2 regions of the Geodermatophilus sp. SYSU D00779 genome follow, and region 2 is predicted to be linked to the other one. Evidence: predicted binding sites of a transcription regulator. Region 2 holds the regulator's gene; the other holds the start of a gene.
What was found. The regulator LexA, encoded in region 2, represses DNA repair genes until DNA is damaged. The targets are predictions, from matches to a motif close to TCGAACANNTGTTCGA.
Positions count from the first base shown of each region.

Region 1 (3,403 bases), on a different contig from region 2:
GGCGGTGGCGACGCCGGAGTCGCCGCGGACCAGCGCCTGCACCGAGCAGCGGTCGGGGTCGAGCCGTCCCGCGGGCAGTCCGGGCGCTGCCGCGACCTGGCAGAAGTCGGCCGGAGCGGTCACGGCGTCACCTCGCCGGCGCTCGCCGCAGCCGGGACCGGCGGTGCCGTGCACGTGCGTGACCTCGCGAGCTCGGTCACGGGCCGGGGTCCGCCCGGCTCACGATCCGTTCCCGGGCGCGTGCTCACGCCCCCCATGGTGCTCCGCGGTCGCACCGGGCACGGTGGCGATGGACTCGGTCACCAACCGGCGGGCCAGGGTGACCTGGTCGGCGGCGTCGAGCCCCGGCAGGTCGGCGACCTTCAGCTCGCCCGCGGCCAGCAGCTCGGCCACGGCCGGCCGGGTCTCGGCGGGCAGCTCGAGGGAGCGCCGTCCGGCGACCAGCGTCACCCGGCCGTCGCCGGCCTCGCGCAGCTGGCAGCGCAGCCGGCGGCGCAGCCGCAGCACGGTGTCGGGGGAGAGGGCGGCGGCCGCGGTCGCCTGGGCCAGCGGGGCCACCGGCTCCGGGCGGACCTGCGACCAGGTGCGGGCCCGCAGCCGGTCGGCGACCTCGGCGGGGTCGACGCGGTCGAGCCAGCCCTTCAGCGCGGTCACGACCGTCGCGACGTCGTCGGCCACCGCGGCGGGGTCGGCGAGGTCCACGCCCAGCGGCAGCGAGCGGCGCAGCTCGGGGTCCTCGGCGGCGAGCACGCGGACCAGGTCGAGCGCGCTCTCCGCGGCCGCCCAGCGGGTCACCGAGTGGATCCCGACGGTCAGGTGCGCGCTGATCGCGCCCAGCGCGGTCGCCGAGTGCAGGTAGCCGCGGGGCAGGTAGAGGGCGTCACCGGGGCGCAGCACCGCGTCGATCACCGGCTCGCGCTCGGCGGCGGCGGCCACCGCGGCGGCCCGGTCGTTCCACGGCTGGGTGCGCAGCGGGTCGGTCAGCACCGGCTCGTGGATGCGCCAGTGCTTCTCGCCGGCCACCTGCAGGACGAACACGTCGTGGACGTCGTAGTGCGGGGAGAACCCGCGCGAGGACGGCGGGGTGACGTAGGCGTTGACCTGGGTGGGGTGGCCGAGGTCGGCGGCCAGCTGGTCGGCGAACTCGATCAGCGGCGGCCAGAGCCGGTGCAGCCCCTGCAGGACGACGGTGCTGCCGTCGGCGAACAGCCGCAGCACCGCGTCGGAGGAGACCTGGTCGGCGACCTCCGCGCCGGCGCCCCCGGAGGTCGTGAAGCGCTTGGTGTCGACGACCGCGCCGTCCTTGGCGATCCGCAGGAACGGGGTGCGCAGCCCGCGGCGGGACAGCAGCTCGTCGACCGCGGCGAGGTCGAGCAGGTCGTCGAAGGAGCCGCCGGTCTCCTCGGCACGGGTCAGCAGCGGCCTGCGGGCCCAGTGCTCCTCGGCGAAGACCCGCGGGTCGAGGGCGGTGCACCGACGCAGGGCCGGCCGGTCGACCGGCCGGCCCTGCGCGGTGGGGTCCTCGGTCAGGCGGAACCGTCCGCGCCGCCGTCGGCACCACCGTCCGCACCACCGTCCGCGCCGCCGTCGGCACCACCGTCCGCGCCGCCGTCGGCACCACCATCGGCACCACCGTCCGCGCCGCCGTCGGCACCACCATCGGCACCGCCGTCCGAACCGCCACCGACGGCGCCGCCGTCGGCCGGGCCGTGGCCCGCGCCGCTGTCGGCGCCGCCGTCCGCGCCGCCGTCGGAACCGCCACCCGCCGCGCCGCCGTCGGCCGGGCCGTGGCCCTCGGTGCTGGTCATGTCGTCGTCGTCGAGAGCCATGGGTCTCCCATCACGTCGGGTCCGGGCCGCCGGCCGGCGACCCTCCGGGGTGCTGTACCTCCCGCATCCTGCTCTCACACACCCGCCTCGACCAGCGGTGACGGGCCGTCGGCAACGTCCGGGTCACGACGCCGCGTCGAGGTGCCCCCGGGGTGGCGTGGGCGTTAGCGTCCTCCCGTCGGTCGAACACGCGTTCGAGCAACGGGGAGGGGTCGGGTGTCGTCGGGGTCGTCGTCCCGTGCTGCGGGCTGCACCGTGCTGCACGTCGACATGGACGCGTTCTTCGCCAGCGTCGAGGTGCGCCGCCGGCCGGAGCTGGCCGGGACGCCGGTGATCGTCGGCGGCGCGGGCAACCGCGGGGTGGTCACCTCGGCGACCTACGAGGCGCGCCGCTACGGGGTGCACGCGGCGATGCCGACGTCCCGCGCGCTGCGGCTGTGCCCGACGGCGACGGTGCTGCCGGGGGACATGGCGCTCTACGCCGAGGTGTCCCGCTCGGTCATGGCGCTGTTCCGCTCGATCACCCCGCTGGTGGAGCCGCTGAGCCTGGACGAGGCCTTCCTCGACGTGTCCGGCGCCGGGCGGCGGCTGGGCGACGCCGCCGAGATCGGCGAGTACCTGCGCGCCCGCGTCTTCGACGAGCAGGGCATCACCTGCTCGGTCGGCGTGGCCGGCACCAAGTTCGTCGCCAAGCTCGCCTCCACCGCCGCCAAGCCCGACGGGCTGCTGGTCGTCCGGCCGGCCGAGGTCATGGGGTTCCTGCACCCGCTGCCGGTCGGCGCCCTGTGGGGGGTGGGTGCCAGGACCGAGGAGGTGCTGCTGCGGCTGGGGCTGCGCACCGTCGGCGACCTCGCGCACGTGCCGGTGCGCACGCTGCAGCGGGCGGTGGGCCCGGCGGCCGGCGCACACCTGCACGAGCTGTCCTGGGGGCGCGACCCGCGGCGGGTGGTGCCCGACGAGCCGGAGCGGTCGACCGGGCACGAGGAGACCTTCGGCACGGACGTCGACGACCCCGCCGTCATCCACCGGGAGCTGCTGCGGCTGGCCGAGCGGACGGCGGGCCGGCTGCGCTCGGCCGGCTGGCTGGCCCGCACGGTGACGATCAAGGTCCGCTTCGCCGACTTCGCCACGATCACCCGCAGCCGCACCCTCGACGTCCCCACCGACGTCGGGCAGGAGCTCTACGACACCGCCCGTGCCCTCTTCGACGCCCTCGGCCTGGACCGGGCCCGCATCCGGCTGGTCGGTGTGCGCGCCGAGCGCCTGGTGCCGGCCGGGGAGACGCCGCGCCAGCTCGAGCTGGGCGCCCGGGAGCACGGCCGCCGGGAGGCCGAGCTGGCCGCCGACCGCGCCGCCCGCCGGTTCGGCGCCGGCGCGGTCCGCCCGGCGACGCTGCTGCACCGCGACGGACAGCGCACCCGGTGAGCCGGACGCGGCGTCGGGGCACGCCCGACGAGGTCGCACCCGACCGGGTGGCGGGAACTCCGGCGTCGCCCCGTTCGTCTCCCCGCAGACACCGCGGGCCACCCGCCGGGGTGATCACGGCGAGCCCGGCGCGGCCCGCCTTTCGCACC
Region 1 covers NZ_JBJGZQ010000003.1:72,626-76,028, forward strand. The annotation lists gene ACI79G_RS02875 (sucrase ferredoxin) at 1-123, opposite strand, end outside; gene ACI79G_RS02880 (cupin domain-containing protein) at 220-1,218, opposite strand; gene ACI79G_RS02885 (BatC protein) at 1,527-1,829, opposite strand; gene dinB (DNA polymerase IV) at 2,085-3,254, shown strand.
Region 1: a site for LexA is predicted at 2,012-2,027, ahead of dinB (DNA polymerase IV). Genes of this name have one in related genera too.

Region 2 (3,403 bases):
TGCCGGCCGGCGGCCGCACCCGCGGGGACGGCGGGCTGCTCGGCGGTCACGTCGCCGCCGTGGCGGCGGCGACGGCGGCCGGCGGCCGGCGCCGACGTGGGGAGGACGCCCGCCACCCGCTGCTCACGGGCGGCGGCCTCGCTCAGCGACAGCAGCGGGGCGACCGAGGCGCCCGGCAGCAGTTCCTCGCCGACACTCGCGAAGGGGTCGATGCCGCTGTCCGGCACCAGCACCGGCACCGGCCGGTTCTCCGGCAGGCGCACCTCGGCCAGGTCGGTCCAGGTCTCCCGGTCGACGCCGGCCACGGTCACCCGGACCCACATCTGGCACGCACCCTGACCATCGTGCCGCCACCCCAGCAGAGAACCCGGCCACCAGGTGCCCTCGACGAAGACCTCGCAGCGCTGCGACTGCTGCGTGAAGACGGCGGCCCGGCTGCCTGAGATCGCTGACACGGAGCTGACCGTAAACGGGCCGTCGGCCACGGGGTGTCAGCGACTCGGCACGACGGGTTGACGAACATGGCCGCCGCCTCTTGTCGCTCCTCGACCGCCCCGTGCCGCGAGCGACCGCGCGCCTCAGGGCAGCTCGAGGACCTGGCCGGGGACCAGTGCCGAACCCTCGAGGTCGTTGAGCTCCTCGATGGCGTCGACCACCGTGCGCACGTCCTGGTCGGCACCGGCGGCCTCCCCGGCGATCGACCACACCGTGTCGCCGGACTCCACCACCACGCTCCGCTCGCCGGCCAGCTGGAGTCCACCGTCGTCCGGGCCCTCGACGAGCGGGGCGAGGAGCACGCCGAGCGCGACGGCGCCGCCGAGGGCCAGGGCGAGCGCCAGCCGGCGCCCCCGGCGGGTCAGACGCAGCCGCGGGACCGCAGCGCGCTCCGGGGTGGCGCAGCCCCCGCGCACGGCACGGGCCGGCACCGGGCGCGACGCGGCGGGACGGCCGCCCGAGGACGTCGGCTCCCGCCGAGCGGGTGCCCGGCCGGCACCCCGGCCCGAGGGAGCCGGGTCCGCGGTGCGCGGCTCCGGGCCCGCCGGGCGGTCGGGCACCGGCCGCAGGTGACCGGCGACGCGGGGGCCGGTCCCGGCCGGCCCCGACGCAGCAGGCGTCTGCGGCAGGCGCCCGGACGCGGCCGTCGCCCGGCCCGGGTGCCCGCACCCGGCCGCACGGCCGTCGTCCGCCGACCCGAGCAACGGACGCCACGGGACCCGGACCGTCGCGTCGAACTCCAGCACGGCCTGCCGCACGCTCGCCATGACCTCTCCTCCTCCATCGACCCGGCGCTGCTCGAACACGCGTTCGATCGAACGTCCGTGCGATGTGTACCGCATCCCCCCGACGAGGTCGACCCGACACCGCACGCCGACTTCGAACACACGTTTGAAGTACCGGCTCCGAGGCGCTACGGTCCGTAGCAGCACCCGTCCGCCGTCGCCGCGAGGGCGCCGGCGGGGCCGGGGCCGGCAGCGGTCCCACGCAGTGGAGCCGGCCGGGTCCGGCTCCCCGGGCGGGCGCAGGTCGACAGGGCCGTGACGACACGGCCGGCGAGGAGGAGACGTGGCGGGCACGAGCGGGACGTCGGGCGGCGGTGTCCGGGGCGGAGGCGGCTCGTCGCGGCGCGCGTCCGGGAGCCGGACCGCCGCACCGGAGCGGGCCGAGACGGCGTCGGTGCGCACCTTCCCCGACCGGGGCGAGAGCGGCGACGGGCTCACCCAGCGGCAGCGGCGGGTCCTCGAGGTGATCCGCGACTCGATCGAGCGGCGCGGCTACCCGCCCTCGGTCCGCGAGATCGGCGAGGCCGTGGGGCTGTCGTCGGCCTCGTCGGTGGCCCACCAGCTCAGCGTGCTGCAGAAGAAGGGCTGGCTGCGCCGCGACCCCAACCGCCCGCGCGCGCTCGACGTCCGCCTGCCCGGCGACACCCCCGGCGCGCCCGCGCCCACGGTGGTGGCCCCCGCCGGCGCCGAGGAGACCCCTGCCCCCACCTACGTCCCGCTCGTCGGCCGGATCGCCGCCGGTGGCCCCGTGCTGGCCGAGCAGGCGGTCGAGGACGTCTTCCCGCTCCCCCGCGAGCTGGTCGGCGAGGGCACGCTGTTCATGCTCAAGGTCACCGGTGACTCGATGGTCGAGGCCGCCATCTGCGACGGCGACTGGGTCGTCGTGCGCCAGCAGCCGACCGCGGAGAACGGCGAGATCGTCGCCGCCATGATCGACGGTGAGGCGACGGTGAAGACCTACAAGCGGCGCGACGGACACGTGTGGCTGCTGCCGCACAACCCCGCGTACGAGCCCATCCCGGGGGATGACGCCACCGTGCTCGGCCGCGTCGTCACGGTGCTCCGCCGGGTCTGACGAAGGGCCCCGTCCCACCCACCCCTCGCACGCTCGGGACGGGCCCCGGGACGGGGCCGACGGGCCGCCGGCGCGGTGACCGCCGCGCCAGCGGCCGAGCGCCCGACCTGGTCGTCAGCCGCTCCGGACGGCAGGCCCCGGCCGGAGCCCCGGGACGCGGGAGGGCCGAGGCCTCAGTCGCGCCGGCGCACCAGCGCGCCCCCGAGCCAGACGAGCACGCCGGCCACGACAGCGGCAGCGACCGCCGCGGCCACCGGGGGCGGGCCGTCGTCGCCGGACAGCAGGCCGGAGCCCGTGCCGTCCGTGGCCGCCGACGACGACGAGGGCGCCGCCTCGGCCGGCAGCGGCACCACGGTGACGTCGCTGGCCAGCCCCTCCCCCGCGACGACGATCGCCGCGGAGTCCCCGGTGAAACTGATCGCCTCGCCCTGGGCCGCCTCGGGCAGGGCGACCCGGCGCGGCTCCCCCGCCAGCGCACCGGCCACGTCCGAGCCGGTCAGCGGCCAGACGTAGGCGTCGGTGTAGGTGCGCAGGGCGATCCAGCGCTCGTCGGGAGAGACCGCACCACCGGTGACCATCAGCTGGCCGGCGCGGCCGACCGGGCCGCCCGGCGTCCCGGTCGGCAGGAACTCCGCGTCGCCGACCTCGGTGAGGCCGACCGTGCCGTCCTCCACGAGCGCCGACACCGGCCGGTACACCTCACTGGCGCCCAGCACCTCCTTGGTCACCAGGTACGGCGTCCCGTCGGGGGCGAGCAGCAGCGCCTCGACGTCCCGCGGGCCGTCGGGGTACGCCAGCCGGTAGACCGAGCTGCTGCCGTCGGCGTGCAGGGCCAGCAGCGCGACCGTCGTCCGGGTGCCGTTGTTGTCGCCGGTGTCGGCGAGCCAGACGGTCCCGTCGACGGCCAGCGCCATGTCCTCGGGGTCGTAGGGGTCCACCGCCGCGGAGTGCACGCTGACCACCGCACAGGTCCCGTCCAGCACGTAGACGTCGAGCGAGTCGCCGCCGTCGTTGTGCACCAGCATCCGGTCACCCACCTCGACCATCC
Region 2 covers NZ_JBJGZQ010000013.1:52,039-55,441, reverse strand. The annotation lists gene ACI79G_RS12185 (hypothetical protein) at 1-455, opposite strand, end outside; gene ACI79G_RS12180 (LysM peptidoglycan-binding domain-containing protein) at 579-1,262, opposite strand; gene lexA (transcriptional repressor LexA) at 1,564-2,355, shown strand; gene ACI79G_RS12170 (hypothetical protein) at 2,529-3,401, opposite strand.